Regions from separate parts of the Streptomyces sp. NBC_01537 genome, predicted to be linked through region 3. Evidence: riboswitches for the same ligand, from Rfam matches in the RefSeq annotation. Region 3 holds a riboswitch; each other region holds the start of a gene.
The links. Region 3 has a riboswitch for cyclic di-AMP ahead of OG607_RS02140 (transglycosylase family protein). Riboswitches for the same ligand answer to the same signal wherever they lie in the genome.

Region 1 (7,783 bases), 3.4 Mb from region 3:
GGACGAGCGCTGCTTGGGCCTTGCGTGCGACGCCACGGACGGCTGCTCCCTTCCTCGCCCCGGCCGCCGTGACCGCGATCCGACGGCGGCCGCACGGGGAGCGGACCGCCGCCGGATCTTCGGCGGGGGCGGCCGGGCCGGCGCTGACTCGCCGGCCGTGGGGATCGGCCACCTGGGGGAGGACGCTAAACCGGCCATCACCCGGATGCGCCGCACAGAGCGGTAGTGCTCCGATTCGGCCTCGGCGTGACCGGGAATGACCGTTCGCCCCCGGGTGACCCGGCCGTTTTCCGTACGCCTGTGACCGATGCGGCGGATGAGGCCTACCTCAGTGCGAGGGGCTGCTACGGCCGTCGCTAGGGTCCGTCGGTATGGACGTACTCATTCACTTCGTCGTCGGCCTGCACATCATCGGCATCGCCGCGCTGCTCGGCGGCTTCCTCACCCAGATGAAGGCCATGGGGCGCGGCGAAGCCCGCTTCGTGCCCGCCATGCTGCACGGCGCGCTGACGATGCTCGTGACGGGCGCCCTGCTGGTCGGCCTGAACCAGGCGGACGACCAGCCGGTCAACAACATCAAGATCGGTGTGAAGCTGGCCGTCCTGGTGGTGATCCTCGGCCTCGTCTACGTCAAGCGCGACGAGGAGCGCCAGCCGGCGGCGGTCTTCGGCACGGTGGGTGCCTTGACCGTCGCCAACATCTTCATCGCGGTGCTGTGGACGTAGGGCCTGGGTTACGCCATGCGGGCGTAGCCCGCAATGGGCATCTCGCTGATCGGGGCGATCTTGACGACGGTGCCCGTGTGCGGGGCGTGGATCATCTGGCCGCCGCCGATGTAGAGGCCGACGTGGCTGATGCCGGAGTAGAAGAAGACCAGGTCGCCCGGCTGGAGCTCGGAGGCGCTGATCTTGGTGCCGTAGCTGTACTGGGCGGCGGCCACGCGGGGGATGGAGACGCCGGCGGCTGCCCAGGAGGCCTGGGTGAGGCCTGAGCAGTCGTAGGAGTTCGGGCCGGTGGCGCCGTAGACGTACGGCTTGCCGAGCTGGGCGCGGGCGAAGGCGATGGCCTTGGCGGCCTTGGTGCTGGTGGTCGTCGAGCTGGACGAGCTCGACGAGGAGGACGAGCTGCTACTGGCAGAGGCCTTCGCCGCGGCCGCGGCGTCCGCCGCCTTCTGGATGGCCGCGAGCCGGGCCTTCTCCTTGGCGGTGAGGGTGTTGAGGAGCTTCTGCGCGGTGGTCAGCTTCTGCTGGACCGCCTTCTTCTCCTTGTTGAGCTCCTGCTGGGCGTCGTCCAGCTTCGTCAGGCTCTCGACGGCCTTGGCGCGCTCCTGGGCGATCTCGATCGTCTGCGTACGGAAGGTCTCCAGGGCGGCCTCGGTGCGGCCGGACATCCGGTCCATCACGTGGGCGTTGTCCAGGAGCTGCTGCGGGTCGTTGGCCAGCAGGTACGTCGTGGTGGTGTCCAGGCCGCCGCTGCGGTACTGGGCGGCGGCGTACTCGCCCAGGGTGTCGCGGGTGGCGTTGAGCTTGGCGGTCTTGCGGGCGACCTCGTCCAGCAGCTGGTCGGCGGTGGTGCGCTGCTTGTCGGCCTTGTCCTTGGCGGCGTTGTACTTCTCGGTGGCGACCTCGGCCTGCTCGTACAGCTTGTTCACCCGGGCCTGCACCTGCTTGATGGAGGCCGTGGTGCTGCCGGCGGACGGGGCCGCGCTCGCGCTCTCGCCGAAGAGGGTGACCGTCGCCAGTGCGGCGGTCGTGAGCCCCACGGCCGCTCTGGGGCCGGGGGCGGTGAGTATGCCGGTACGGGGCTTGCGGTGCGTCGCCAAGGCGGCCGCTCCTTCTTCCGTCGACCGCTTACCGGGTTAGCTGTCGGGTTCGGGCTTCGGAAGTCGCCCTACGGTCGTGGCGCCCGTGTCTGACGGACGTGCGGACCGATTCACCCCAAGGTCGTCGTGCGTGGGTCCCCGGCTCCGGCTCGCGCCGGACTCAGCGGAGGCGGCCCGTGACGGCACGGTCGCCGCCGGGAGGGCGGGCCGCCTGATGCGGAACCGTAATCAACGGAAGTGGCGCTTGGGAAGACTGATGTTCGGTTTGTCCCGAAACCAATTCGTGACTTTTAATGTACGCACAGGTTCGGGCAGGGGCTGTCAGTCCCACGGCCTAGACTCGGGAGGCGATGAGCAGCCTCTTTGACGACAGCTTCCTGGCCGACTTCGAGCCTTCCGACGGCCCCCCTCCGCCGCCCGAGGACCACGCCGGGGACCATGCGGGGGACCACGCCCCGGAGCGGATCCCGGACGACCTGTTCGGGGGCCGTTTCGACGCGCCCGTGGACCGGGACGCGTACTACCGGGACGGCGCCCACCGGCCGGTCATCGACGCCGCCGCGCTGCTCGACGGGCTGAACGAGCAGCAGCGTGCCGCCGTCGAGCACGCGGGCGGGCCGCTGCTCATCGTCGCGGGCGCCGGCTCCGGCAAGACCCGCGTCCTGACGCACCGGATCGCGCACCTGCTGGCGACCCGGCATGTGCACCCGGGCGAGATCCTGGCGATCACCTTCACCAACAAGGCCGCCGGCGAGATGAAGGAGCGCGTCGAGCAGCTGATCGGCCCCCGCGCGAACGCGATGTGGGTGCTGACCTTCCACAGCGCCTGCGTACGGATCCTGCGCCGGGAGAGCAAGCGGCTCGGCTTCACCTCCAGCTTCTCGATCTACGACGGCGCCGACTCCAAGCGGCTGATGGCCCTGGTCTGCCGGGATCTGGACCTGGACCCGAAGCAGTACCCGCCGAAGTCCTTCAGCGCCAAGGTCTCCAACCTCAAGAACGAGCTGGTCGACGAGGAGACCTTCGTCGCCCAGGCGGAGAACCCCTTCGAGAAGAAGCTCGCCGAGGCGTACGTCCTCTACCAGTCGCGGCTGCGCGAGGCCAACGCGCTGGACTTCGACGACATCATCATGACCACCGTCAACCTGCTCCAGGCCTTCCCGGACGTGGCCGAGCACTACCGGCGGCGCTTCCGGCACGTCCTCGTCGACGAGTACCAGGACACCAACCACGCCCAGTACACCCTGGTGCGCGAGCTGGTCGGGCCGGGCGGGCCCGAGGACCACCCCGCCGAGCTGTGCGTGGTCGGTGACGCGGACCAGTCCATCTACGCCTTCCGCGGCGCCACCATCCGCAACATCCTCCAGTTCGAGGAGGACTATCCACAGGCCCGCACGATCCTGCTGGAGCAGAACTACCGCTCCACGCAGACGATCCTGACGGCCGCGAACGCCGTCATCGAGCGGAACGCGTCGCGGCGGCCCAAGAACCTGTGGACCGAGGCCGGGGACGGCCCCGTCATCACCGGCTACGTCGCTGACCAGGAGCACGACGAGGCGCAGTACATCGCCGAGGAGATCGACCGGCTGACGGACGCGGGCGACGCCCGGCCCGGTGATGTCGCGGTCTTCTACCGCACCAACGCCCAGTCCCGGGTCTTCGAGGAGATCTTCATCCGCGTCGGCCTGCCCTACAAGGTCGTCGGCGGCGTCCGCTTCTACGAGCGCAAGGAGGTCCGCGACGTCCTCGCGTACCTGCGGGTGCTCGCCAACCCCGAGGACACCGTCCCGCTGCGGCGCATCCTGAACGTGCCCAAGCGCGGCATCGGCGACCGCGCCGAGGCGATGCTCGACGCGCTGGCGCTGCGGGAGAAGATCTCCTTCGCCGCCGCCCTGCGGCGGGTCGACGAGGCGTACGGCATGGCCGCGCGGTCCACGAACGCCGTCCGGCGCTTCAACGACCTGCTGGAGGAGCTGCGTACGGTCGTGGAGTCCGGCGCCGGCCCGGCCACCGTGCTGGAGGCCGTGCTGGAGCGAACGGGCTATCTGGCGGAGCTGCAGTCCTCCACGGACCCGCAGGACGAGACCCGGGTGGAGAACCTTCAGGAGCTTGCGGCGGTGGCCCTGGAGTACGAGCAGGAGCGCACCGCCGAGGCCGAGGAGGGCCCGGGGACCCCGGGAACGCCAGGGACACTGGCGGATTTCCTGGAGCGCGTCGCGCTCGTCGCCGACTCCGACCAGATCCCCGATGACGAGGAAGGCGGCGGCGTCATAACGCTGATGACGCTGCACACGGCGAAGGGTCTCGAATTCCCCGTCGTCTTCCTGACCGGCATGGAGGACGGCGTCTTCCCGCACATGCGCGCCCTCGGCCAGACCAAGGAGCTGGAGGAGGAGCGCCGGCTCGCCTACGTCGGCATCACGCGGGCCCGGGAGCGGCTCTACGTCACCCGGTCCACGATGCGCAGCGCCTGGGGGCAGCCCTCGTACAACCCGCCCTCGCGGTTCCTGGAGGAGATTCCGCCCACGCTGATCGACTGGAAGCGCACGGGCGGCTCGGCGGCTCCGTCGGTCTCCTCTGCCTCGGCCGCGGCGCTGGCCGCTTCGGGGCCCTCCCTGCTGGCACGGGCCAAGGCCGGGTCGAGCGGCTTCGCGACCCGTCGAGGCGGGGCGAAGGAGCGGCCGGTGGTCGCGCTGAGGGTCGGCGACCGGGTCACGCACGACTCGTTCGGGCTCGGGACCGTCGTCGCGGTCAAGGGCGCGGGGGACACGGCGGAGGCGACGGTCGATTTCGGCGAGGAGAAGCCGAAGCGGCTGCTGCTGCGGTACGCGCCGGTGGAGAAGCTTTAGCGCTTCGCGCGAAGCCCGCGAAGGCCCGGTGCCCAAGGTGCGGACCGTGGCCGGCTGGTCGCTCCGTTCTCCCCCACCCTTCGGCCGGGGGTACCCCCACGCGCCCCTTATAGGCCGGGCGGCTGCCTCAGCGCGGGTCGAGGCCCTTCGCGAGCAGCCACTGCAGGGGGTCGATGGCGGCGCCGCCGGCCGGGCGCACCTCGAAGTGGAGGTGCGGGCCGGTGGAGTTGCCGGAGTTGCCCGAGTAGGCGATGACCTCGCCCGCCTTGACGGAACCGGAACGGATCTTGGTGCTGCTGAGGTGGCAGTACCAGGTCTCGGTGCCGTCCGGGGAGGTGACTATGGCCATGTTGCCGTAGGAGCTGTTCCACTGGGTGCGGACGGTGCCGTCGGTCGCGGCCATCACGGGGGTCCCGTAGCTGACCGGGAAGTCGATGCCGGTGTGGACCGACATCCAGTTGACGCCGGCCTGGCCGAAGTAGGCGCTGAGGCCCTTCTGCGTCACCGGGAGCACGATCTTGGGCCGGGCGGCTTCCTTGGCGGCGGCCGCGGCGGCCTGTTTCTGTTTCTCGACCGCCTGGCGCTCCTTGAGGTCCAGCCGCTCCTGGGTCCGGCTGGCCCGCTCCGCGAAGTCGTCGGCCTTGCGGCTGACCCCGGCGAGCTGTTGGTCGAGCTTGCTGGTGGTGGTGCCGGTGGAGCCGTCGGCCTGGGTCTTGGTGGTGCCCGTTCCGGCGGTGGTCGTGGTCACGGCGGCGGCCGCGCAGGCCGCGACGCCCACGACGGCCACGGAGGGCACGGCGATGGTCAGCAGCGCCGAGCGCTTGGCGGGGCGCCGGCGACGGCTGCGGGCTGCGCTTCGCGCGGCGCTTCGCGGGCCGGGGGCGGCGGGCTCTGCTGCGGTTTCGGGCTCGGGCTCCGCCTCGGGCTCTTCGTACGCTTCGTGAGCTTCGTACGAGAACTCGGGTTCGGCCTCGGGCTCGGGTTCCGGCTCGTAGTAGACCTGGAACTCGGGGGTGGGCTCGACGTACTGCGGCTGCTCTGCGTACGGCTGGTGGTACTGCTGCTGGTGGTAATCCGAGTACTGCTGCTCCGGGTAGGTCTCGTAGGCGTATGCCTCGGTGTACACGGCACCGCCGGGTACCGCACCGCCCGGCACCGCGCCGAAGAGCGGATCGTCGTCCGCGTACACGGCACCCACGGCCCCGTAGGAGCTGTAGTTCGGATCGTTCACCGCTTCTCTTTCGCCTCGGCAGCACGAGAATTAGCGGCGACTGTATCCCCCTGCGGGCGGCGGGGACAATCTTCGGCAGGTTTCGGGCACGCGCAATGCTTTGTGTTCGATACGGTTTCGACGGCTGTGCCGTCCTACGCGGCGTTCACGGTGTCGGAAGCCAGTTCCTCGCCCATCAGTGCCTGTCGGATCCCGGCCGCGACGGCCGCGTGCACGGGCATGGTGAGATGTCCGATTCCGGCGATGTGCACATTCCGGGTGGCGAGATCCGCGTGGTCGAGACGGGCGGTTTCGACCGGATTCATCAATTCGTCGAGGTCGCTCCAGAAAGCGACGAAGCGGGTGCGGCAGCCCGGGGCGGGTCTGGTGAGCTCCTCCATGAGTTCGGAATCGGGCCGCATCTGGCGGACGATCGGGTGCGGGTTGAGCAGGGGTGCGGCCCGGGTGCCGGAGTGCGGGGTGCCCAGGGTGACCAGGGTGCGGACCCGGCGGTCGCCGCCGAGGCGCTGTACGTAGTAGCGCGCGATCAGGCCGCCGAGGCTGTGGCCGACGATGTCGACCTGGCTGTGGCCGGTGCGTTCGCAGGTCTGTTCGATGTGGTGGCCCAGCAGGGCGGCGGCGGCGCGGATGTCGCAGGTGAGGGGTGAGTAGTTGAGCCCCTGGACGTGCGTCCAGCCGTGCCGGCGCAGGGAGCGGCGCAGCAGTGCGAACACCGAGCGGTTGTCCGCGAAGCCGTGCATGAGGAGGACGGGCGGGTGCGCGCCGGGTCCGGGGGCGGGGATTCGCGGCATTTCCGCGAGCTCGGCGTCGCGTTCCTGGAAGATTCCGGTCGGATAGAGGAGCAGATGCCCGGTCAGGATCGCGATCTCGACAGCGGCAGCTCGTACGTATGCCGCTTGGCGCAGCAGACGATCTGCGGCTCCGAAAGACAGGACGCCCATGGCCCACCTCCCGTGCACGGCACGCCGGGATCCGTCCCTGTCCCCCGTGTGCCGAAGAACGCGGGGGCCCGCGCGCGGCCCCCGGTCTGAGCAGGTGCCGTCTGCGGGCCCGACGCGTTGCGAACTTGTACGTGTCCCATATGTGATTTCCCCTTCTGGCAGCTTCGTAAAACTGTCCGGGTAAGGGATGCTGGCGATAACGTTCGTTTACTCGTACGAGGGAGGCAGCGATGGGCGTGTCCGGACCGATCCGCGTCGTGGTGGCCAAGCCGGGGCTCGACGGCCATGACCGGGGGGCCAAGGTCATCGCCCGGGCCCTGCGGGACGCGGGCATGGAGGTCATCTACACCGGCCTCCACCAGACCCCGGAGCAGATCGTCGACACCGCCATCCAGGAGGACGCCGACGCCATCGGGCTGTCCGTTCTGTCCGGCGCCCACATGACCCTCTTCGCCAAGGTCCTGGACCTGCTCCGGGACCGCGACGCGGCCGACATCAAGGTCTTCGGCGGCGGCATCATCCCCGACGCCGACATCGCCCCCCTCAAGGCGCTCGGCGTCGCTGAGATCTTCACCCCGGGCACGCCGACCGGCGCCGCGGTGGACTGGGTCCGCGCGAACGTACGGCAGCCGGCCGAGGCCTGAGCTGCCCGAGGCCTGAGCTGCCCGAGGCCTGAGCTGTCCGAGGCGTGGGCTATCCGAGTTCGGCCAGCATCTCGGCCCGCAGCCGCAGCGTCCCGACGAGCCGCTGGAAGGCCTCCGCCCAGTAGGTGCCCGCGCCGGGCGTGGCGTCGGCGGACTCGTCCGGTATCGCCGTGAGCGGCGTGGCCCGGTCCGCCTCCGCCGGGTCCAGGCAGCGCTCCGCCAGGCCCATGACGCCGCTGAAGCTCCACGGGTAGTTCCCGGCGTCCCGGGCGATGTCGAGCGCGTCGACCACCGCC
Region 2 (7,783 bases), 5.7 Mb from region 3:
GCAGCCGATGTCGACCGAGCGGGCGGCGATGACCGTGTCGTCGCCGACCACGAACTCCGTGGAGCCGCCGCCGATGTCCACGACGAGGTAGGGCTTCGCCAGGTCGTCCCGGCCCGTCAGCTCCTTCGTCGCCCCGGTGAAGGAGAACTCCGCCTCCTGCGCACCCGTGATCACCTCGGGCTCCACGCCCAGGATGTCCACGACCCCGCGCACGAAGTCCTCGCGGTTCGAGGCGTCGCGCGAGGCCGAGGTCGCCACGAAGCGGACGCGCTCCGCACCCAGTTCCCCGATCACGGCGGCGTACTCACGGCAGGCGGCGAAGGTCCGCTCCAGCGCCTCCGGCGCGAGCCGGCCCGTACGGTCCACGTCCTGGCCGAGCCGGACGATGATCATCCGGCGGTCCAGGTCCTTGATCACGCCGGTGGCGGGGTCCGCGTCGGCGACGAGCAGGCGGATGGAGTTCGTACCGCAGTCGATGGCGGCGACCCGGGTCACGAGGCGTCTCCGTCGCGGTCGGAAGGCTTGTCCGCGGGCTCGTCCGCAGACGTCACGGGCTTGAACGCGAACCAGCCGGTGCCGGCCTCGTTGGTCTCGACCTCCCAGCCCTCCGCCGGGTCCGGCGGCCCGCAGGGCCGCACGCACGGGCCCTTGCGCCACCACTGCGGCAGCATCGCGATCGCCTCGTCGCCCAGCGGGTTCACCCCGGGGCCGGCCGCGAGCGAGTGGCCGACCAGCACGTGCAGGCACTTCACCCGGTCCGGCATGCCGCCCGCGCTCGGGAAGCCCTCCAGGACCTCGATGGCGTCGCGGCGGCTGATGTAGTCCTCGTGCGCCGCCTGGTACGCGGCCGCCAGCTCCGGGTCCTCGGCGAGGCGGGCCGTCATCTCCTTCATGACCCCGTCCGCCTCCAGCGTGCCGATCGCGGAGGCCGCGCGGGGGCACGTGAGGTAGTACAGGGTCGGGAACGGCGTGCCGTCCTCCAGGCGGGGCTGGGTCTCGACCACGTCCGGATTGCCGCACGGGCAGCGGTGCGCGATCGCGCGCAGACCGCGCGGCGGGCGGCCCAGCTGCTCCTTGAAGGCGGCGATGTCCGCTTCGGTGGGCAGGGTGCGCGGGGTGGGGGCGGGGGGCGTTTCCATGCGGAGTGTCTTCTCGTGCCGTTCGTTAGCGTTGGTCGGCCTGTGTGGCCTGTACGGCCTGTGCGTCGGCGCGGTCCACGCCGTCCCAGAGGTTCGCGTACCAGGCGCGCAGCGCCGCGGTGTCGTTCGCGTCATGCCGGTCCGCGCTGTCGTCGGCCGTGGCGGACTGCGACGGGCCCACCACGGTAAAGCCCGTCTCGCCCGGCAGTACGTAGTTCAGGCGCTCCCGCGCCCGGCTCCGTACATACGCCGGATCCTGCCACCGCGCCTTCTCCTCGCGCAGCTCCTCCACCCGCTTCTCCGCCTCCTGCGCCTGCTTGCGCTGGTCCGCGATCTGCGAGCGCTGTGCGATGTACTGCCGCATCGGGTACGCCAGCGCGACCACCAGCGCGCACAGGACCAGCGCCAGTACGGCGGCCCGGCCCGTCAGCCGGTTCCTGCGCGGTGGCGGCGGCGCCACCGCCGGACCCCGGCCCGTCGCCCGGTACACCCGCGCCTGCGCCTGCGCGCCGAGGGCGCGGATCCGCGTCGCGGTGGAGAAGCGGTCCGGCACGTGCACCTCCGGTGGGGTTCGCGTTGGGGTCGGCGGCTGCGCCTCCGGTCACCTTACGGGCTGGCCGGTTGGGGGTGGCCCGTTCCGAGGCGGAACGGGCTGGCCCAACCGGCCCGCACACGGCAACGGCGCGCACTCCGGCGGTGGGTGGCCGAGGCCTCATCGGCGGCCGACGGCCGGTGGCCGGGTTGGGCCGGCCCGCTCCGCCTCAGGCGAGCGGCCTACCCCCAACCCGGCGGCTGCGGCCTGGGCGTCAGCCCTTGAAGCGGGGGAAGGCCGAGCGGCCCGCGTAGACCGCCGCGTCGTCGAGGATCTCCTCGATGCGCAGGAGCTGGTTGTACTTGGCGACGCGCTCGCTGCGCGCGGGCGCGCCCGTCTTGATCTGGCCGCAGTTCGTGGCGACGGCCAGGTCGGCGATGGTGACGTCCTCCGTCTCGCCGGAGCGGTGGGACATCATGCACTTGTAGCCGCTGCGCTGGGCGAGCTCGACGGCGTCGAGGGTCTCGGTCAGGGAGCCGATCTGGTTGACCTTGACGAGCAGCGCGTTGGCCGTGCCGCTGTCGATGCCGCGCTGCAGCCGCTCGGGGTTGGTGACGAAGAGGTCGTCGCCGACGATCTGGACCTTGTCGCCGAGCTGCTCGGTGAGGGTCTTCCAGCCGTCCCAGTCGTCCTCGAAGAGCGGGTCCTCGATGGAGACCAGCGGGTACGCGGCGACGAGCTCGGCGTAGTACGCGGTGAGCTCGGCGGCCGAGAGGGCCTTGCCCTCGAACTCGTAGGAGCCGTCCTTGTAGAACTCGGAGGCGGCGACGTCGAGCGCGAGCGCGATGTCCTGGCCGGGGGTGTAGCCGGCCTTCTTGATGGCCTCGACGATGAGGTCGAGAGCGGCGCGGTTGGAGTCGAGGTTGGGGGCGAAGCCGCCCTCGTCGCCCAGGCCGGTGGACAGGCCGCGCTCCTTCAGGACCGCCTTGAGGGTGTGGTAGACCTCGGCGCCCCAGCGCAGGGCCTCGGAGAAGGACTCCGCGCCGATCGGGGCGATCATGAACTCCTGGATGTCGACGTTGGAGTCGGCGTGGGAGCCACCGTTGAGGATGTTCATCATCGGGACGGGCAGGACGTGCGCGTTCGGACCACCGAGGTAGCGGAACAGCGGCAGGTCGGAGGCCTCCGACGCGGCGTGGGCCACGGCCAGCGAGACGCCGAGGATGGCGTTGGCGCCGAGGGAGGACTTGTCGGGGGTGGCGTCCAGGTCGAACATGGCCTGGTCGATGAGGCGCTGCTCGGTGGCGTCGTAGCCGACCAGCTCCGGGCCGATCTGCTCGATGACGGCGAGGACGGCCTTCTCCACGCCCTTGCCGAGGTAACGGCTCTTGTCACCGTCGCGGAGCTCGAGGGCCTCGAAGGCGCCCGTGGAGGCGCCGGACGGAACGGCGGCACGACCGGTGCTGCCGTCGTCGAGGCCGACCTCGACCTCGACGGTGGGGTTGCCTCGCGAGTCGAGGATTTCCCGGGCTACGACGACGTCGATGGACGGCACGTGAGTCTCCTTCTGGATGTCTCTTCTTTTTCGTGCTGAGCCTAACCGACGCGAAAAGCGCGGACCGGGCACGCTCAAGGGATGAGCGCGCCCGGTCCGGGAGACCCGGGGGATCGGGATCAGAGGTTCTTGCCGCACACGGGCCAGGCGCCCTTGCCCTGGACGGCCAGGACCTTCTCGGCGATCGCTATCTGCTGGGACTTGGTGGCCAGGTCGGCGCGGGCGGCGTACTTGGTGCCGCCGAAGGCGGCCCAGGTGGACTTGGTGAACTGCAGGCCACCGTAGAAGCCGTTGCCCGTGTTGATGCTCCAGTTGCCGGTGGACTCGCACATCGCGACCCGGTTCCACGCGGAGGTGGTGGCGGCCGAGGCGGTCGTGGCGGTCATCAGCGGCACCGCGACGGCGGTGGTGGCGATGGCGCCGAGAACGGCGAGACGGACGGACTTGGAGGCGTTGGAGACACGACGAAGCATTGCTTGGTTCCTCACCGACGCCTGCGAGGTCAGCTGTCGGGTTCGGGCCGGATGAGTGCCCGGCAACGCCGCATGCGCAGCGCTGCTTAACCCCTAGCCATGCGCGTCATGCGCATGGCGGCGAACCTTTGGGTCCCCCGCTCCTGCCTACGGCGCTTTCGCGTCGACTGTTCCCGTCGGTCGGCGGCAGGATTCGGCGTACTGACCGGCGGGGCCCGCGGCGGCGAGCGATGACGACCGTAAACAGACCGGGGCCGTCGGGACAATCCCCCCAAGATCGGCACTCAACGACCTTTTCCCACCCGGGAATTTCACAGAATTCCAGGTGAGAGTGGGTGAAAGGGTGCTGAACGGACACTGTGGAACCAAAGCCCCGGGAGAGGCTTGTCACAGGGGCTAGCCCACCGTCAGATACTGTCCGGAGCGGATCACACTCGGATCGTCACCGATGACCGCCTTGTTGGCCTCGTACAGCGCGCGCCATCCGCCGGCCACGTTCTCCTCGGCGGCGATGTCGCACAGCGTGTCGCCCGCTTCGACGCGGTAGCGCTTGGCGTCCGCGGTGGAGGTCGCCGACTTGGTCGTCACGGTGGTGCGGGTGAGCTCACCCCAGGCCGCTCTCGCCTGAGCCACCTGCTGGGTCGCGCCTGTTGCGGCGGACGAAGCGGAGGTCTCCGTCCCGTCCGGCTTGGCGTGCCGGCCCTGGCTCCTGGCCGGAGCGGAGGAGGACGCCGAGGTGGAAGGCGATGCGGACTCGCTGGACTCGGTGGACGACGGGCTCGGGGAAGCGGTGTCGTCGGCGGTGGAGTCCGTGGTCCCGTCGGTCGCGTCGTCGGTGGAGGTGTCGGTGCCGGTGTCGGTTGCGGTGTCCGACGGCTCGTCGGTGACGTCATCCAGTCCGAGCGCGGCCGTCAGGCCGGAGCTGTCGGCGCAGGTCGGCCACGCGTCCGGACCGAGCTCGTCGAGCATCGTCTCGGCGACGGCTATCTGCTCGTTCTGGCTGGCGAGGTCCGGGCGCTCCGCGTAGTCGTCGCCGCCGTAGTTGTCCCAGGACTCCTGGACGATCTGCAGTCCGCCGTAGAAGCCGTTGCCGGTGTTGGAGCTCCATATGCCGCCGCTCTCGCACAGCGCGACGGCGTTCCAGACCGTCGTGCTCACCTTGGCGGTGTCGGTGGCGGTGGAATCGGCGGCCTGCGCGCCGCTCGCAGCGAAGAGTGGGAGTGCCATCCCTGCCCCGGTCGCCGCGACAGCCACCATTGCGGTGGGCGCCTGGCGCGGTCTGCGGTGACGGCCGTTCCCGGACTTCAGCATGCGATCGCCTTTCTCGGAGTTACGAAGATTGCGACGACGGCCGAACGTAGTCGCGTTGGCCATGGCATCACAAGTCGATGTATCGGAGATCACGCCGAGATCACGGTATTGACGCAGTGTCAGTTTCCGTATCACCGCTGCTCAAGCTGTGGTTACCGCTCAGGAGCAAAACCGACGGGAAGAGTTCGCAGTCCACGCATGATCAGACCGCCCCGCCAGCGCAGCTCGGACGGTTCGACGGCCAGTGCCAAATCGGGCAATCGGGTCAGTAGCGTCGCAAGCGCGGCTTGGGCCTCAAGGCGGGCCAGCGGCGCGCCGAGGCAGTAGTGGATGCCGTGTCCGTAACCGAGGTGCTGGTTGTCGCGGCGGGTGAGATCCAGGGCGTCCGGGCTCTCGAAGCGGGCCGGATCACGGTCGGCGGCGGCCAGGACGACCAGGACCGGGTCGCCGGTCGCGATCGCCCGGCCGCCGATCGTCAGCGGCTCGGTCGCGAAGCGCCAGGTCGCCAGCTCCACCGGGCCGTCGTAGCGCAGCAGTTCCTCGACGGCGGTCGCGAGCAGCGCGGTGTCCCCCTCGGCCAGGGCCAGTTGGAGGGCGGCGCGCTGCTCGGGGTGCCGGAGCAGCGTGTACATGCCGTTGCCGATGAGGTTGACGGTGGTCTCGAATCCGGCGAACAGCAGGATGAAGGCCATCGCCGCCGCCTCGTTCTCGGTGAGGTGCTCGCCATGGTCGCTGGCCTTGATCAGGCCGGAGATCAGGTCGTCGCCGGGATCCGCCCGCTTGCGGTGGATCAGCTCCAGCAGATACGCCCGCATCTTCTTCACCGCCCGGGCCACCCCGCCGCGCGGCCCGCCGCCATGCCGGATCATCATCCCGGCCCAGTCCCGGAAGTCGTCCTGGTCCTCCGCCGGGACGCCGAGCAGATCGCAGATCGCGTAGATCGGCAGCGGGAACGCGAACTCATGGATGAGATCCGCCTCACCGGTTTTGGCGAACCCGTCGATGAGGCGATCGGTCAGTTCCTGCACGCGCGGCGCGAACTCCGCGACCCGGCGCGGCGTGAACGCCTTCGACACCAGTCGGCGCAGCCGCGTGTGGTCCGGCGGGTCGATGTTCAGCAGATGCGTCATGAGGTCGGCGCTGCGCTCACCCGGGATCCCCACTTTGCCCTTCGCATGGGCGCGTTCGCTGTGGTGAACCGGGTTCTTGCTGAGCCGGGCGTCCGCGAGCGCCTGCCTCGCGTCCGCGTAGCGGGTGACCAGCCACGCCTCGACCCCGCTGGGGAGGGTGGTGCGGTGCACGGGCGAGTGCTCGCGCAGCCACCCGTACGCGGGGTAGGGGTCGGTGGCGAACTCCCAGGTGAACAGTTCCGGGGCCTGCGGGGTTTCCGGGGCGGCGGTCACAGCTTTCTCATGCACCTGATGACGTTAGCCGAGGGCGAGAGCGAGGGCGTCACGACTCAGGCGGTCGGCCAGCCTGGTCGTCTCCGGCAGCCGGTACTTCGGGGCCAGCGCGAGGACGTGGCGGCAGGCCGTGTCCAGGTTGATCCGATGGCCGGTCGATACGTACACCGGCTTCACACCGTCCTGTGTGCGCAGCGCCCGGCCGAGGGTCGTCATGCCGTCCCTGCCGCCCTTGAGGTCCGCGTACGAGCCACGGGCGCGGCCGAGGTGTCCGGCCTGGTAGGCCGCCGGGTACGGGGTCTTGGCCACCCCTGCCGTCGAGATGCCCGTGATCACCCCGAGGTGGCAGGCCAGTCCGAAGCGGCGGGTGTGGGCCAGGCCCTGACCGTCGCAGAGCAGCAGGTCAGGGGTCGTACGGAGCTTCCTCAGGGCCTCGATCAGCACCGGCAGCTCCCGGAAGGCGAACAGCCCGGACACATACGGGAACGTCGCCCGCCCGACGGCTGTCGCCTCCTCGACCGGCGCCAGCGTCCCGGCGTCCACCACCACCACGGCCGCCGCGACCTCGTCGCCCACCGCCCCATTGCCGCCCCGGTAGGCCACGTCCAGGCCCGCGACCAGACGCGGTTGCTGCGGTCCCGGACCGGCATGGTCGGCCGCGTTTCTCAGCCTGTTCTGCAGGGCCACCGCCTCGGCCTCGTCCGCCGGCCACGCGTGGGGTACCTCTATACGCATGGGGCAAGGCTAGGCCAGCGCCTAAGGGCTACGACGGGCGCGCCGAGTGCGAGCCCCAGTTGCCGAAGCCCTTCATGGAATGCGGCAGCCGTCGCGACCCGTCCGGCGTCGGCTCCCACTCGTCCACCTCCCGGGCCTCGGTGAGCCCGTGCCGCTCCCCGTCCTGATGCCCCGGTCCGTGATCCGGCGTCGTTTCCTTCCCCAGCTCTTCGCGCTTGTGCCACGCCCCTGCCCGGAGCTGCGGCTTCTGCTCCGGCGGCAGCTCCTTGTCCCGGGCCCAGAAGCCCACGGCCACGGCGCCGACCAGTATCCCGACCAGGAAAAATCCCACCACCAGTGGCACGATGCCGACGATGTAATCGTGCGGTATGGCCAGGTGAACCTGCTCCAGTGCACTCATGCCCTATTTGTACCCCCGTGCGGGCCCCAGCAACATCCCTTGCGGGCGGCCGGCTGCCCGCAGGGCGTTCGGGGGTCCAGGGGGCGGAGCCCCCTGGGTCAGCCGGAGGCTTCCGCCTCGCGGATCGCGTCCCGGTAGCGGCGGGCCGCTTCCCGGAGCGCGGACTCCGGATCCAGGCCGGCGGCCTCGGCCGCGACCGCGAGGGCGAGCAGCCGCTCGCCCACGTCATCGGCGG
Region 3 (7,783 bases):
ACAGCGCGTGCAGCCGGTCGGGCGGGCCGGGGCGGGCGTAGTACCAGCCCTGGGCGGTGTCGCAGCCGAGGACGCGCAGGTGCTCGGCCTGGAGCCCGGTCTCGACGCCCTCGACGGTGACGGACAGGCCGAGGGTGTGGGCGAGCTGGACGATGCCGTCGACGATCTTGACGTCGACGGGGTCGACCGGCTGGTGCTGCATGCCGAGGGTGAAGGAGCGGTCCAGCTTCAGGGTGGTGATGGGGAGTTGGCGCAGCGAGGCGAGGTTGGAGTAGCCGGTGCCGAAGTCGTCCAGCGCGATGTCCATGCCGAGTTCGGCGAACTGCCGCAGCGGGCGCAGCAGTTCCTCGTCGGCGCCGATCAGGGCGCTCTCGGTGATCTCCAGGCAGATGGCGGAGGGTTCGAGCCCGGCCTCGGCCAGTGCCGCCACGGTCTCGCGGACCAGGGCGGGATGGTGCAGCTGGGAGGGCGAGAGGTTGACGTTGACCCGCAGCGGGGGGCCGTCGGCGTGCAGCAGCTGCCAGTCGTGGGCCTGCTGGGCGGCCTGGGCCAGCACCCAGCGGCCCAGCGGCACGATCAGGCCGGTGCTCTCGGCCAGCGGGATGAAGCGGTCCGGGCCGAGCCTGCCGTGCACCGGGTGGTGCCATCGGACCAGGGCCTCGGCGCCTCGTACGCTGCCGTCGGAGAGCCGGACCAGGGGCTGGTACTCGACGAAGAACTCGCCGCGCTCCAGGGCGGTCGGCAGCCGGTTGGTGAGCCCGTGCCGGGTGATGGCGCGGGCGTCGGCGTCCGGGTCGGCCAGCGCGGAGCGGTTTCCGCCGGCGGCCTTGGCGCGGTACATGGTGATGTCGGCGCTGCGCAGCACCTCGGCCGGGCCGAGCGCGCCGGCCGGGCCCTCGACGATGCCGATGCTGCAGCGTACGGACAGATCCCGGCCGTCGACGCTGATCGGCTCGGCTAGCGCGGTGTGGATGAGCTCCGCCAGTGCGGCGACCTCGTTGCGGTCCGCCGGGTCGACGATCAGCGCGACGAACTCGTCGCCGCCGATCCGGGCCACCAGCTGACCGGGCGAGGTGACGCAGGCCTGCAGCCGTTCCGCGACGGCCACCAGCAGCAGGTCGCCGGTGGCGTGGCCGAGGCTGTCGTTGACGTCCTTGAAGCCGTCGAGGTCGAGATAGCACAGGCCGAGCCGGACGGCGCCGGAGCCGCTCCCGTCGGCGGGGTCGAGGGCCTCCTCCAGGCGCTCGAAGAACAGGGTGCGGTTGGCGAGGCCGGTGAGCGCGTCGTGGGTGGCCTCGTAGCGCAGCCGTTCGCGCAGCAGGCGCTGCTCGGTGATGTCCTCTATCAGGGCCAGCATGTACCGCGGGGCACCGGCGGCGTCGCGCAGCAGCGAGACCGTGAGGTTGGTCCACAGCACCGTGCCGTCGGGGCGCAGATAGGGCTTCTCGATGCTGTAGTGGTCGAGTTCGCCGCGGGCCACCCGGCCCTGCATCTCCCAGGTGCCGGGACCGTCGTCGGGGTGGACCCATTCGTTGACGTTGCGGCTGCGCACGGTCTGCTCCAGCCCGCCGAACATCTGGGTGAGGGCGTCGTTGACCTCAAGTATGTTGCCGTCCATGTCGGCGATGCCGATGCCGATCGAGGCTCCCTCGAAGACCGCCCGGAAGCGGGCCTCGCTCTCGTACAGCGCCTGCTCGGCCTCGGTGCGGGCGGCCATGGCCGCGCGGGAGATGGCCTCCTGCTCGAAGAGGGTGCGCTCGCGCAGGGCGCTCGCGAAGCCGGCGGCCGTCCAGTGCTGGAGGCGGGCGCAGTGGGCGCGGGCCTCGTCGGTGGGGACGGTGTCGCCCGGCGGGCAGTAGAGCAGCAGGTACGCGTCGATGACGCCGAGGATCCGGGGCAGCGCCTCGGGGTCGGTGCAGTGCGCGGCGACCAGCGCGGCTCCGACCCCGACGGCGGGTCTGGGGTCGAAGGGGCGGGCCCGCAGCGCGTCACTGAGGTCCTGGGCGAGCGGGACCAGGTACTGCTCGAACTCCGCGCGGGTCATCGAGGTGGCGGTGGCCGGGTAGATCGCGCGGCTCCAGATGGCCGCGAAGCGGCGGAGGCCGTCGGCTCCGTCGTCGGCCTGTCCGGCTCTCACGCCTTGCGCCCGACGCCCGCGAAACCGGTGTAGATGGCAGGATCGGCTTCCTCGTCGCCGCCGTCCGCGGGGTCCGGGCGCCACAGCGGCATCGGGCCCAGTCCCGGGTCGACCATCTCGAAGCCGTCGAAGAACCGTTCCACCTCGGCCCGCGAGCGCATGATCAGCGGTGAGCCGATGTTGCGGTAGACGCCCTCCACCCGGTCGCCCTGCTCCGGCCGGCGGGGGCCGCCGTCGACGGAGGCGTGGGTGAGGATCAGCAGGCTGCCGGGGGCCAGCGCGTCGCGCAGTTCGGCGACTGCCTTGCGCGGCTCGTCGGCGTCCTCCAGGAAGTGCAGTACGGCGATGAGCAGCAGGGCCACCGGCCGGCCGAGGTCGAGCAGGCGGCCCACCGGCTCACTGCCGAGGATGTCGCGGGGCTTGCGCAGATCGGCGGCGAGGATGTCGGCGCTGCCGTTGCCCCCAAGGACCGCCCGGCTGTGCGCGACGGCGACCGGGTCGTGGTCGACGTAGACGACATGGGCGCCGGGGCTGGCGGCCTGCGCGACCTCGTGGACGTTGCCGAAGGTGGGAATGCCGGAGCCGATGTCGAGGAACTGGGTGACGCCCTGGTCCACCGCGTATCTGACGGCGCGGCGCATGAACGCCCGGTTGGCCTGCATGATTTTCGGCAGTCCCGGAAAGACCTCTATCGCCTGCCGCCCCGCCTCGCGGTCGACCTCGAAGTTGTGCGAACCGCCCAGGTAGTAGTCGTAGATGCGGGACACGCTCGGCACCGAGATGTCGATGCCTTGCGGGGCCCAGGCGGGACGCTCCACCATCTGTGTCTCCAGCTCGTCAGGCGTACGGCGGCAGTTGATGTGATGAGGCTACTGATCGCCAGTTCGAGAAGGAACAACAACCGGAAATATGAGGTCCGTTTCGGTCACAGGACAAAGGCAAGTGCCTGTCTCCGCCGCCGCGGTGACAGGCACTTGCCTTGGGACTGCCGTTCTGAGATCGGCTCAGGTCAGCTTGTGTCAGATGCTGACGCCGTGGGCGCGCAGGTACGCCAGCGGGTCGATGTCCGAGCCGTAGTTCGGGGTGGTGCGGATCTCGAAGTGCAGGTGCGGGCCGGTGACGTTGCCGGTCGCGCCCGACAGACCGAGCTGCTGGCCCACGGACACGCTCTGGCCGGCCGAGACCGAGATCACGGACAGGTGCGCGTACTGCGCGTACTTGCCGTCGGCGAGCTTGATGACGACCTGGTTGCCGTACGCGCCGCCCCAGCCTGCGGAGACGACGGTGGCGTTGGCGACGGCCTTGACCTTGGTGCCGGTGCCGACGACGAAGTCCTGGCCGGTGTGGTAACCGCTGGCCCACATGGAGCCGGCGGTGTGGTAGGCGGTGCCCAGGACGGCGCCGTCGACCGGACGAGTGTAGCCGGAGGAGGTGCTCTGGGCGGAGGCGGAGGACTTCGTGGTCGAAGTCGTCGAGGTGGAGGACTTCGCGGCCGAGGAGGCCGCCTTCTTCTGCGCCGCGGCCTTCTGACCGAGGGTCAGCACCTGGTTCGGGTAGATCAGGTTCGGGTTGCCGCCGATGACGCTCTTGTTGGCGGCGTACAGCTTCTGCCAGCCACCGGTGACGTCGTGGTCGTCGGCGATCCCGGCGAGGGTGTCACCGCTGACCACCTTGTAGGTCGCACCCGTGCTCTTCGAGGAAGAGGCCGCGGACGACGAGGTCTTGGTGGTGGCCTTCGGCGTGCTCTTCGCGGTGGTCGTGGTGGTGGTCTTCGTGGCGGCGGCCGCGGAACCCGACGTGTCGGCCATGGCCTTGGTCAGACCGGCCTTGGGGCCGCACACGGGCCAGGCGCCCGGGCCCTGGACGGCCAGGACCTTCTCGGCGATGGCGATCTGCTGCGCCTTGGTGGCGAGGTCGGCGCGTGCCGCGTACTTCAGGCCGCCGAACTCGGCCCAGGTGCTCTGCGTGAACTGCAGGCCGCCGTAGAAGCCATTGCCCGTGTTGATACTCCAGTTATTGGTGCTCTCGCACGCGGCGACCTTGTCCCAGGTGCTCACAGAGGCCGCGTGGGCGCCGGTGGCGCCGACCATCGGCAGCGCGATGGCCGCACCGGTCGTGCCGGCGGCGACGCCGAATCGGGTGAGACGGCTTGAACGGACGCGACGGTGCTTTCCCTTTGCGGGCATGCAGAATTCCTCTCCGACGCCTGCGAGGTAAGCTGTCGGGTTCGGGCTGGAGATGCCCGGCCGCGGGCACACCGAATTACCGTCGGTGCGCAGCGACTTAACCCCTAGCCGTGCCATGACCTCATGGAACGGCGATTACCTGGGTCCCCCGCTCCTGCCGTAAGTGCTAAAGGTTCCGGCTCTCGGACGGCGGCAGGATTAGGCGTTCCGCCCGACAGAATCCCGCGGGTATTTGACCTGCGGGACTGTGAAGCTAAACGACGGTGTCGCGCATGAGCAAGGCGCTCAAACATAGGATCAAGAAAGCCGCAACTGGGGATGAGAATTCGATGACTTTCGGTGAGACGTGTCCGCTCTGCGTACACAAAACACTGACTGTCCGTAACTTGTCCGTTTTATGGAGTCACCCGGCGGGCTCGAAATGGACGCACGGTGACAGCGGAACTCCGCACGGTATTTCACCAGTGACGCCCGTCACGCATGGGCGATTTGTCCCTAACTGCTCCGATGCCGCATGGAAAGCGGCTCCGCGGTGCATGTTTTGTGCATGACGATTTCGCAACCTCCGCTGATTCTCGACCCCGCCGGAACCGACATTCACGCGGAAGGCAGCCGTTTACGGGAACGTGGCCCCGTCACCCGCGTCGAACTGCCCGGCGCGATCCAAGCCTGGTCGGTGACCGGCCAGGAGGAACTCAAGCAGTTGCTGACCGACCCCCGCGTCTCCAAGGACGCCCGGCAGCACTGGCCGGCCTTTATCAAGGGCGAGATCCCGCAGGACTGGCCGCTGTTCGTCTGGGTCGCGGTCACCAGCATGCTCACCGCCTACGGCAGCAGCCACCGCAGGCTGCGCAGGCTGGTCGCCCCGGCTTTCACCGCCCGCCGTACCGCCGCCCTGCGGCCCCGGATCGAGGCGATCGCGGGCGGGCTCCTGGACGAGCTGGCCGCCACCCCCGACGGACAGCCGGCCGACCTGCGGGCCGGATACGCCTATCCGATCCCGATCCAGGTGATCAGCGAGCTGATGGGCGTCCCGGAGAACCTGCGCCCGGGCCTGCGCACCTGCGTGGACCGGGGCTTCGACACCTCGATCACCCCCGAGGAGTCACTGGCGAACTACCACCGGATGTACGCGATCCTCAACGAGCTGGCGGCCCTGCGGCGGGCCGAGCCCGGCGACGACATGACCAGCGCGCTGATCGCCGCGCGCGACACCGAAGACGGGGCGGACGGCTCCGCGCTGAGCGAGTCCGAGCTGCTCGACACCATGCTGCTGATCATCGCCGCCGGGCACGAGACCACCGTCAATCTCATCGACAACGCCGTCCACGCCCTGCTCACCCACCCCGCACAGCTGGAGCTGGTCCGCTCCGGCCGGGTCACCTGGGGCGACGTCATCGAGGAGACCCTGCGCACCGAGGCACCGCTGGCCCACCTGCCGCTGCGCTACGCGGTGGAGGACATCGAGGCGGGCGGGGTCACGATCGCCAGGGGCGACCCGATCCTCGCCTCGTACGCCGCCGCCGGGCGCGACCCGCGACGACACGGCGAGGACGCCGACAGCTTCGACGTCACCCGGCCCGGCAAGGAGCACCTGGCCTTCGGCCACGGCGTGCACTTCTGCCTCGGCGCGCCGCTGGCCCGGCTGGAGGCGGAGATCGCACTGCCGGCCCTGTTCGAGCGGTTCCCCGGCCTCGCCCTGGCCGTCCCGCCGGAGGAACTGGAGCCGGTCAGCTCCTTCATCTCCCACGGCCACCGCGCGCTGCCCTGCGTCTGGCCACGATAGAAAGCGTCTTCTACTGTGTGGGCCATGATCTCTCCGCCTTCAGCCCGGATCATGGTCTTCACGCGGACAACCGCCTACCGCCACGACTCCATCCCCGACGGGATCGCGGCGCTGCGCTCCCTCGGCGACGCGAACGGCTTCGCCGTCGAGGCCACCGAGGACCCCGACGTCCTCGCCGACGGCCTCGCGGCGGGCCCGGACGTGTACCGGACCGTGGTCTTCCTCTCCACCAGCGGCGACGTCCTCACGCCCGCGGGCCGCAAGGTCCTGACGGAGTACACCGGTTCGGGCGGCGGCTTCATGGGGGTGCACGCCGCCGCCTGCACCGAGTACGACTGGCCGTACTACGGCGACCTGCTCGGCGCCCGCTTCGCCCGCCACCCCGACCTCCAGCCGGGCGTGGTCACCGTCGAGGACCACGCCCACCCCGCCACCGAGCACCTGGGCCCGCGCTGGCCGTTCACCGACGAGTGGTACGACTTCCGGGCCAGCCCCCGGGGTTCGGTGCGGGTGCTCGCGTCCGCCGACGAATCCTCCTACCAGGGCGGCGGCATGGGCGCCGACCACCCCCTGGTGTGGTGCCGCGAGAGCGACACCCCCGGCGGCGGCCGGGTCTTCTACACCGCGCTGGGCCACTCCCGGCAGTCGTACGCCGATCCGGACTTCCGCCGTCACCTGCTGGGCGGGCTGCGCTACGTGATGGATTCAGCCGGGCGCGGCCTGTAGCCTCCCAATCCCGCACATTTTCTTTCACAGCACGTACCCAGGAGCCCTCGCGTGAGCTACCTCGCGGCCGAAGACCGATACGACTCCATGGAATACCGCCGCTGCGGCCTCAGCGGCGTCCGCCTCCCGGCCGTATCGCTCGGCCTCTGGCACAACTTCGGCGACACCGCTCCCCTGGAGACCCAGCGCGCCGTCCTGCGCCGCGCCGTCGACCGGGGCGTGGTCCACCTCGACCTCGCCAACAACTACGGCCCGCCCTACGGCTCCGCCGAGGCCAACTTCGGCACCCTGTTCCGCGACGACCTGCGCCCCTACCGCGACGAGCTGTTCATCGCCACCAAGGCAGGCTACGACATGTGGCCGGGCCCGTACGGCGAATGGGGATCCCGCAAGTACCTGCTCGCCAGCCTCGACCAGTCGCTCGGCCGCATGGGCCTGGACTACGTCGACGTCTTCTACTCCCACCGCTTCGACCCGGACACCCCGCTCGAAGAGACCATGGGCGCCCTGGACACCGCCGTACGCCAGGGCAAGGCCCTGTACGCCGGAATCTCCAACTACCCCGCCGACCAGCACCGCCGGGCCGCGGAGATCCTGCGCGAGCTGGGCACCCCGCTGCTGATCCACCAGTCCGCGTACAGCATGCTCAACCGCGGCCTGGAGGCCGGCGTCCTGGACGCCATCGGCGAGACCGGCACCAGCCTGATCGCCTTCTCCCCGCTCGCCCAGGGACTGCTGACGGACCGTTATCTGCGTGGCGAGGTGCCTGCCGACTCACGGATGGCGGTCGGCCACTTCCTCAAGCGCGACGCCCTCAGCGAGCAGCGGCTCACCATGCTCCGCGACCTCAACAAGATCGCCGAGCAGCGCGGCCAGACCCTCGCCCAGCTCGCCCTGGCCTGGGTGCTGCGCGACCCCCGGGTGGTGTCGGTCCTGATCGGCGCGAGC
Region 4 (7,783 bases), 3.9 Mb from region 3:
GCCGGGACGTGGGGCACGAGCTGGATCAGGTCCAGAGTGCAGAGTCCGACAAAAAGGGCACGGGGCATCGGTCAGTGTAAGGCTGCGGAGGCCGTGTCGGTGGGGTAGCGGGAAACGTCGGGCGGGGTGGGCCGGCAGGTGGGTGACTGCGGTTGGGGGATGGCGGGTTTCGAGCTACGAGCGGTGAGGTTGAGCCGAGATGTTGCGGTTGTTGATGATGGCTGGAGCCAGTTGCGTGGTGGCGGTGCTGGCGGTGGTGGGCGGGGTGGCACTGTTGCCGCGGCAGACGGCGGATGCGGTGTCGGGGGCGCCGCTGGGGTGGGTTGTTATCGGGGTGGCGGGGTTTGTGTTCGCGTTGATGGCGAAGCGGTCGCGCGGGAGAGGTTGAGGGGCGCCTAGGGCTGGGGCGGGCGCCCCTTACGCACGGCCTACGCATACTGCGGGACTATTTTTCTGGGAGGGCCCTTCGCTGAGCGCGGTCGTGCCATTACGCTGAGTGCCCACTCATTGTGGCAGCGGGGACGTGCGGGGACGGTACGAGATGGTGAGCGGGAGGACCGCATGGGGAACGCACGACCGGGAGAGGCGGGGCCGGGCTCTGGGCCGGGGCGGCCGGTAGGCGGGGAGGGGGTGGGTGTGGAGGAGTTGCTGGCGCGGGCCGGGAATGGGTTCGAGATCGGCGACGAGGTGCTGGAGCGGCTGACCACCGCGCTGATGGCCCACACCGAACTCGCCTCGTTCCGGCAGCGAAAGGGCCCGCCGAGGAAGCTGAGCCGCCGGACGCTGCGCCACAACTACCTCCTGCAGGACGGGAGTTCTCTCGTCCTGTGGGAGATCGAGCACAACACCGGGCCGGGCGACGACCGCCGGCACGAGGTGTACGAGGACCAGGTGTCGCTGGCGGCGGCGCAGTATCTGATCGACGCGCGCTTCGGCGACCCGAGCCCGGAGGAGCTGGAGGCGGAGGCGGCGGAGTGGCTGGCCCGGCTGCCCGAGCTGGCGGCGCTGGAGCTGCCGCAGTGCCCCCGGCAGTACACGGAGGAGCACTCGGCGGACCACGCGTGGCGGGTGCTGCGGCGGGCGGAGAACCAGGACGCGCCCGGGGAGCGGATGCGGCGGTTACTGCTGTCGGCGATCGGCCACGACATCGCGTACGTCACCGGGCGGCATCTGCGCGCCTGCGGGCGGGTGGTGGGCTGGACGCTGTACGAGCACGCGTTCCTGCTGGCGACCGGTGAGGAGGTCAGCCTGTGGGAGATCGAGCACACGATCAATCCCGAGGGGCGGCCGGTGTGCGAGGTCTACGAGGACGAGCGGGTCGCGTGCGACACGGCCGACGGGCGGCTTGAGGGGTTACAGGGCTGACGCAGGCATGGCGGGGTGCTTCCGCACGCCCGGTGGCTCCCATTGCGGGAGGGGCCGGGCTCGCGCAGATTGGTACGTAGGGGTGTAAATACGTACGTAGATGTGCGAACGGAGGCCGCCTAATGGCGATCCTGGTGGAGATCGAGTTCCCGGGTGCGACCGCTCTGCAGTACGAGGAGGTACGCAAGCTGGCCGGGGTCGGCGACGGCAAGCCGCCGGGCGCGATCTCGCATGTGGCGATAGCGGGGGACGACGGGCTGCGGATCGTGGATCTGTGGGAGACGGAGGCCGACCTGAAGGCGTTCCTGGAGGTCGTTCTGCCGCTGACCCAGCAGGTCGGGATCCAGCAGCCGGCCGAGCAGCGGAGGATCTCGCCGGTTTACAACTACGTGGTGTAGCCCTCGGCCCCCGGAGGCCCCCAAACCGAAGGCCCTGCTGTCGGGGGTGTCAGCAGGGCCTTCGGGGCTTCTCGGGGCTCAGACCTGCAGGCCCTTGGCGCGCAGCCACGGCAGCGGGTCGATGGGGTCGCCGCCGCCGGGGCGGACCTCGAGGTGGAGGTGGGGGCCGGTGGTGTTGCCGGTGGAGCCGACGCGGCCGATGGTGTCGCCGGTGGAGACCTTGCCCGAGGTGACGGTCATCGAGGAGAGGTGGCAGAACCACAGCTCGGTGCCGTCGTCGAGGGTGAGGATGATGCGGTAGCCGTACGAGCCGGCCCAGCCGGCGGAGGTGATGGTGCCGCCGTGAATGGCCTTGACGGGGGTGCCTGTGGGGGCGGCGAAGTCCTGGCCGGTGTGGGTGGACGACCACAGGGAGCTGGACTCGCCGAAGCCGGCGGTGAGGGTGTAGGACGCGACCGGCTTGACGTACTGCTTGGCCAGGACGGCGAGGCGGGCGGCCTCGGCCTTCTTCTTGGCGGCAGCGGCGGCGGCCTTGTGGGCGGCGGCCTGGGCGCGGACCTTCTCGGCGGCGACGGACTTGGCTTCCGCGACGGCGGCCGCGTTGTCGGCGGCGTACTTCTGTGCGGAGGCCTGGTCGAGGATGCGGGTGCGCAGGGCTTCGCCCGCGTCGATGCCGAGGTTGTCGGCCGGGTCGGCGGCCGGCGTCTCGTCGGCGCTCACCAGCGCTCCGATGCCGGGGACGCTCGACACGTCGGGCAGGTCCGGCAGTGAGACGGCGAGCGGGTTGTGGCCCTCCGCCGTAGCCACGCCGCTGCCGACGCCGAGGGCGGCGACCGCCGCGACACCGAAGACGGCGGACCCGCGGCGGCGGCCGAACAGGCCCGGCTTGGCGACCTTGTGGCGGCCGCGCGGAGGGGCGGTCGACTCACGGGTGGGGTTCCAGGTCTCGTACGGCGTCTCGGACGGCTCGCCCGGCTCGTACGGCGCTTGGTACGACTCGGCCTGCTCGTGGGGCTCGGGGGCCTCGTCCTTGGCGGCTGCTTCCGCGGCCAGTTCGTCGGCCATCAGCCCGGCGGCCGCGGCCGCCTCGCGCAGCTCGGCCCAGCCGGCTGACATGTTCCACTCGGCGGTGTCCCAACCGTCGACGGCGTTCTTGGTGGGTGCGGCCTGTTCGGTCGCGGGGGGCGTCCAGCCGGCCGCCATGTTCCACTCGGCGGTGTCCCATTCGACGTACTGGTGCTGCTGGTCCTGGTGCTGCTGGGCCCCGGGTATTAGGGCAGGGTTGTTCGACGCCACGCGTGCGTTGTCCTTTCCTTCCTTCTCGCCTACCGGGTTAGCTGACGGGTTCGGAGCAGGAAGGTCTCCTACGGAGGCCGCCTCGTTGCCGCGAGGCTGCCCCTGATTCACCCCAAGTGGTGGTTCCCCGGTTCCCGCGGACGGGATTCGGCAATGCCGCGCGGTGCTGTCTGTTCGACGGCGGGACGACCGCGCTGCGTTATCGAACGTTAATAGAGGCGCGGGTGAATTCCAAGCCCGTTCAGGGAGTTCACAGCAGGAATCTATGCGGATGGAACGGGTGTATGGGGGCAAAGGTTTGCGACTGCTGTGACCGGAGGGAGATGTGAGTATGCGTCAGATGTTATGGGGGGCTTACGCACGGTCACCCGCCGTGACGATTCAGCGACCGCCCAGCGCTCTGGCCAGCCGTTCCTGGAGTCGGTGCGCGGTCGCGTCGACTCCCGGGTCGTGGGTGGCGAGCATGCGATGTACCTCACGTTGGACAAGTCGGGTGAAGGTGACGTAGTGGGCGGTAGCGGGTCGAGCGCGGGCCTCGCGCAGGGCGCACCACAGGAGGGTGGTGTAGCCGGGGCGCTCCCCCTCGTGGGATGGGGAGGCGGACGGCTCGGAGCCCTTGCGGACCGGGCGGTCGTAGTACCAGGCGGCCGGGTTGGCGGGGGTGCAGGCGGAGTCCTCGACGCCGTACGCGGAGCGGCGGGCGGGCGCGAAGCCCGCCTGGAGGAGCTCGCGTTGGCTTGAGCGGCTGGTGAGGAAGCGGATCAGCTCGGCGGCGTCGTCCGGGCGGGTGCTGGTCGCCGAGACGCCCAGGCTCTGGCCGCCGAGGGCCGCCACGCCGGGGAGGCGGGCGACGCCGAAGCGGGTGAGCGGGGAGGAGGGGTCGAGGGCGGCGTCGAGGCGGTTGTACGCGTACGGCCAGCTGCGCATCAGGACGCTGGCCCCCTGGGTGAACTGGGCGAGGGAGACGGATTCGTCGGCTTCGAGGGAGGCGGGGTTGAGGTAGTTGGCGGTGGTGAGGCGGTTGAGCTCGTCCAGGCCCTTGCGGAGGTCGTCCTCGGTGCCGGTGTAGCGGCCCTCGCCGTCGACGAGGTTCACGTCGGCGGTCCAGAAGGCTTCGAGGGTGTTGACGGTGAGGCCCTCGTAGGCGGCGAGCTGGGTTGTGTACGTGTTGTGGGAGAGCGGGCGGACGGCGGCGAGCAGGTCGCCGACGGAGTGGTAGGCGGCCAGGTCGGAGGGGCGGGTGCCGGACTTGAGGAGGTCGTCGGTGCGGTAGTAGAGGAGGCCGACGTCGGTGTTGAAGGGGACGGCGTAAGTGCGGCCGTTGCGGCGGCCGGCGGCCGCCGCCTGGGGGAGGAAGTCGTCGTCGGGCAGGGCAGACGCGGGGAGCGGGCGGATGAGGCCGCTGTCGGCGAACTCGGGAATCCAGGTGACGTCGAGGTTGACGACGTCGTAGGTGGCGCTGCCGGACTGGAGGGCGCCGATGAGTTCGCTGCGCTGGTCGTCGGTGGCGTTGGGAAGCTCGACGATCCGGGCCGGGCGGGTGGGGTGGAGCCGGTTCCATTCGTCGATGAGGGTGCGGCGTACGCCGGTGCCGGCGGGGCTGCCGGGGGTGGTGAGGTCGGCGCCGCTCGCGACGAGGAGGGGGCGGGAGGTGTCGGGGGACGGCCCCGGTGGCTGGGCCGTCGTGGTGGCGCAGGCCGCCGTCAGGGCGAGCAGGGCAAGCAGGGCGGCAATGAGGGCTGACCGCGGGCTCATCTCAGCGCCTCCACCAGGGCGTCGGCCAGATCCTGCGACGTGTCGACGCACGCACCCCCGTGTGCCGTCACCGCCTTGTTGAAGGCCAGCGCGCAGCCGAAGTCCTCCAGGGACACCACGACCACCGGGACCGGCGCTCTCGGCTGCGCGGCGCGGGGGCTGTCCTCGTCGTCCGTGATGAGGACGAGGAGGGAGTAGCCGCTGGGGACGCTCTGCACGGTGGAGGCGATCGGGGCGTCGCGGCCGACCGGCTTGAGACGGCTGAGGGCGGTGTCGCGCTCCCCGGCGGAATGGGTGCCCAGCGGGAGGACGGTGCCGCCGGGGACCGCGCTGATGGCATAACGGTCCGTGCTGCCGAGGGAGTTCGCCGCCCGGGTGACGAGGGAGTCGATGGTGCCGCGGGAGTAGGCGGAGGTGGAGAGGTCGATGGCGAAGAGGATGCGGCGCGGGGCTTCGCCGGAGGCGGCGTAGGACTGGAGGAGGCCGGTGAGGCGGCGCAGCGGGACGGCGGCGCCCGTGGCCAGGGCGGGGTGGGCGTAGAAGCGGTAGGTGGCCAGAGGGGCGCCGAGGGGGGTGGACGCCGGGCGGAAGCCCTCGGCGGCGAGGTGGTGCCGGCCGGCGGGGGAGGTGAGCCAGGACAGGAGGCGCTGGACGGCGGCGGAGCGGTCGGGGAGGTCGGAGCGGCCGGTTTCCCAGGTGACGGGGATGTAGGTGAGGTCGAGCGGGGGGACGTCGCGTGGGTAGTAGACGGCGTAGGGGTCGGTCTGGTTGCCGAGGCAGGGCGGGCGGGAGTCGAGGCCGGGGGTGACGGCGGCGGCGACGGTGGACTCGGCGGTGAGCAGGGCGAGGCGCTGGGGCGGGGAGTCGATGAGGCCGGCGCGGGCCTGGCAGGCCAGTTCGCGGTCGTCGGCGGCGCCGGAGCCCAGGGAGCCGGTCACTGGCAGGTGCAGGAGCGCGGCCTGGGCCGCGTCGGAGGAGCGGGGGTCTGCGCTGCGTACGGTCATGCCCTTGGCGCGGGCGGAGGTGACCAGTTGGGCGAGGGTGCTGCCGCTGCGGGAGACGCCGGGCAGGTCCTCGGTCGCCGCGACGACGGCCGGGGAACGGGCGAGGGTGTGCGGGGTGCCGAGGGCGAGGGCGCTCTCGGGGCGCTCGGTGGCGTCGCGGACCCGGGTGTACGCGGCCGTGGACTCCGGGATCCAGATGTCGGGGTGGGCGCCGACGTCGACGAGCGGGCTGCGGCAGGCCGTGTCGTCGGCCGCGCAGGCGTGCTCCGGCTCCGCCCACGCGGCCGAGTCGCGGAAGGCGGCGATCGCCTTGTCCGTCGGGGCCGCGTAGACCGTGGTGTTGATCTGGCCGCAGCCCTGCGGGCGGGCGCCGTCCGCGGTGAGCGGGATGGTGGCCTCGGTGCTGTCCTGGAAGGCGTCCAGTACGGAGGCGAGCGCGGCCCTGGTCTCCGGGGAGGACAGCACGCGCAGCTCCAGCGGGGCGGGGCACAGCGGCGCCGGGCGGTTGGCGATGGCGTAGCCGGTGACGCCGCCCGTGAGGAGGGCGAGGGCTAGGCAGCCGCCGGTGACCCGGTGCCACAGCGGCTGGCCGGGGCCGGCGGTCCAGGTCCAGGCGAAGGCGGAGTACCCGGCGAGGCGGCGCAGCCGGCGGCGTACGCGGTCCAGGGCGCGCTGCCAGGCGGGCGTGGGCCTGGGCCGGCGGGCCTGGGACAGGACGGTGTCGCCGGCGGCTGCGCTGGAGCGCTCGGTGGGCTGCCAGGGGTCGTAGTCGGCGTCGGGCAACGGCGGCTGTTCGGCGGCGAGTTCGCCGAGGCGGATGCCCAGGGTGCTCACGGTGACCGGGTCGTGGGTGTGGGTGCCCTCGCTCAGTACGCGGACGAGGGCGGCGGTGAAGGGGGTCGGGTCGATGCCGTCGCCCTTGTGGATGCGGGAGCCGACCCGGGAGGAGGTGAGGAGGGAGAAGGGCCGGTCGGGGAGCGGGACGAGGCCCGCGTTGCCCGCGAAGCAGCAGTCGAGGACGAGGACGACGCGCTCGGCGCGGGAGCCCGCGAGGAGCTGGAGCAGGGCGGTGTACGGGATGCCGTCGAGGCGGGCGTCGGTCTTGGTGGACTCGCGGGTCATGAGGTAGAGCTCGGGGCGGTCGCCGGTCAGGTCGAGGTGGCCGTGGCCGGTGAAGTAGCAGAGGAGGAGGTCCTGGGCCTGGGCCACGCTCGTACGGATGGCTTCCAGGGCCCGGTCGCGGGTGCAGGGCTCCGCGAGGGTCTCCACGGTGCGCGGGATGAAGCGGCCGAGGGCGTCGGAGGTGAGGGCGGCCCGCAGGGCGGTGGTGTTGGCGTAGGCGGAGGGGATGTTGGCGAAGTCCCCGGCGTGCTCGTACTTCGCCACGCCGATCAGCACCGCCCGGGAGCGGGACGCGAACGGCTCGTAGGCCATGGGGCGCCCCTACTCCTCGATGGCCTGGCGGACCCGGGCCGCCATCGCCTCCAGTTCGCCACGGGTGAGGGTGTCCCGGCCGGTCAGGACCACCCGCACGTCCTGCACCTGGACGGTGACCTCCAGGTCGTCGGCCGGGCGGGTGTGGAGGTGGTCGTACACGCAGCGCAGCAGGGTCAGCGCGGTGACCTGCAGCGTCTCCTGGAGGACCTGGACCATCAGGTCGTAGCCGATGCCCATCGTCTCGCCGGCCGGGCGCTCGCGGTGCGCCAGGAGCGGGGCGAGGTCCTCGTCCATCCGGAGCCACAACTCCAGGCGGCGCAGATCCTCCGCCGGGTCCTCGGCCCCGGCGAGCGTCACCGTGATCGGCTCCATCGGCCTGTTCGTGTTGTGCGTGCTGTCCGTGCTGTCCGTGGACATGCGCGTGCCGCCTCCCCCGTCGTCCCGTCGACGTGGCGTCCCGTCATCACCAGCTTACGCTGACGTGTCGTCATTTGCCTCTGGGTCACCACCTCTTCACACCGCCCCCCG

Region 1: another riboswitch for cyclic di-AMP. It lies ahead of OG607_RS17450 (NlpC/P60 family protein); the one in region 3 lies ahead of OG607_RS02140 (transglycosylase family protein).
Region 2: another riboswitch for cyclic di-AMP. It lies ahead of OG607_RS27965 (transglycosylase family protein); the one in region 3 lies ahead of OG607_RS02140 (transglycosylase family protein).
Region 4: another riboswitch for cyclic di-AMP. It lies ahead of OG607_RS19865 (M23 family metallopeptidase); the one in region 3 lies ahead of OG607_RS02140 (transglycosylase family protein).

What each region holds. Positions count from the first base shown of each region.
Region 1 is NZ_CP109392.1:3,823,116-3,830,898, reverse strand. Features, by position in the region: gene OG607_RS17460 (NlpC/P60 family protein) at 1-36, opposite strand, end outside; gene OG607_RS17455 (hypothetical protein) at 372-725, shown strand; gene OG607_RS17450 (NlpC/P60 family protein) at 734-1,822, opposite strand; cyclic di-AMP (ydaO/yuaA leader) riboswitch at 1,832-1,998, opposite strand; gene pcrA (DNA helicase PcrA) at 2,173-4,671, shown strand; partial or broken gene OG607_RS17440 (M23 family metallopeptidase) at 4,799-5,689, opposite strand; gene OG607_RS17435 (esterase/lipase family protein) at 6,037-6,843, opposite strand; gene OG607_RS17430 (cobalamin B12-binding domain-containing protein) at 7,074-7,487, shown strand; gene OG607_RS17425 (DUF5691 domain-containing protein) at 7,537-7,783, opposite strand, start outside.
Region 2 is NZ_CP109392.1:6,056,465-6,064,247, reverse strand. Features, by position in the region: gene OG607_RS27985 (exopolyphosphatase) at 1-495, opposite strand, end outside; gene OG607_RS27980 (DUF501 domain-containing protein) at 492-1,139, opposite strand; gene OG607_RS27975 (septum formation initiator family protein) at 1,165-1,692, opposite strand; gene eno (phosphopyruvate hydratase) at 1,946-3,226, opposite strand; partial or broken gene OG607_RS27965 (transglycosylase family protein) at 3,349-3,699, opposite strand; cyclic di-AMP (ydaO/yuaA leader) riboswitch at 3,703-3,864, opposite strand; gene OG607_RS27960 (transglycosylase family protein) at 4,096-4,926, opposite strand; gene OG607_RS27955 (cytochrome P450) at 5,163-6,428, opposite strand; gene OG607_RS27950 (endonuclease V) at 6,438-7,148, opposite strand; gene OG607_RS27945 (DUF6479 family protein) at 7,177-7,548, opposite strand; gene OG607_RS27940 (nucleoside triphosphate pyrophosphohydrolase) at 7,647-7,783, opposite strand, start outside.
Region 3 is NZ_CP109392.1:406,141-413,923, forward strand. Features, by position in the region: gene OG607_RS02130 (putative bifunctional diguanylate cyclase/phosphodiesterase) at 1-2,137, opposite strand, end outside; gene OG607_RS02135 (SAM-dependent methyltransferase) at 2,134-2,955, opposite strand; gene OG607_RS02140 (transglycosylase family protein) at 3,157-4,323, opposite strand; cyclic di-AMP (ydaO/yuaA leader) riboswitch at 4,328-4,514, opposite strand; gene OG607_RS02145 (cytochrome P450) at 4,871-6,109, shown strand; gene OG607_RS02150 (ThuA domain-containing protein) at 6,134-6,835, shown strand; gene OG607_RS02155 (aldo/keto reductase) at 6,887-7,783, shown strand, end outside.
Region 4 is NZ_CP109392.1:4,309,210-4,316,992, forward strand. Features, by position in the region: gene OG607_RS19850 (PfkB family carbohydrate kinase) at 1-68, opposite strand, end outside; gene OG607_RS19855 (DUF6227 family protein) at 637-1,365, shown strand; gene OG607_RS19860 (hypothetical protein) at 1,488-1,763, shown strand; gene OG607_RS19865 (M23 family metallopeptidase) at 1,842-3,059, opposite strand; cyclic di-AMP (ydaO/yuaA leader) riboswitch at 3,071-3,222, opposite strand; gene OG607_RS19870 (extracellular solute-binding protein) at 3,441-4,814, opposite strand; gene OG607_RS19875 (substrate-binding domain-containing protein) at 4,811-7,252, opposite strand; gene OG607_RS19880 (hypothetical protein) at 7,262-7,672, opposite strand; gene OG607_RS19885 (hypothetical protein) at 7,769-7,783, opposite strand, start outside.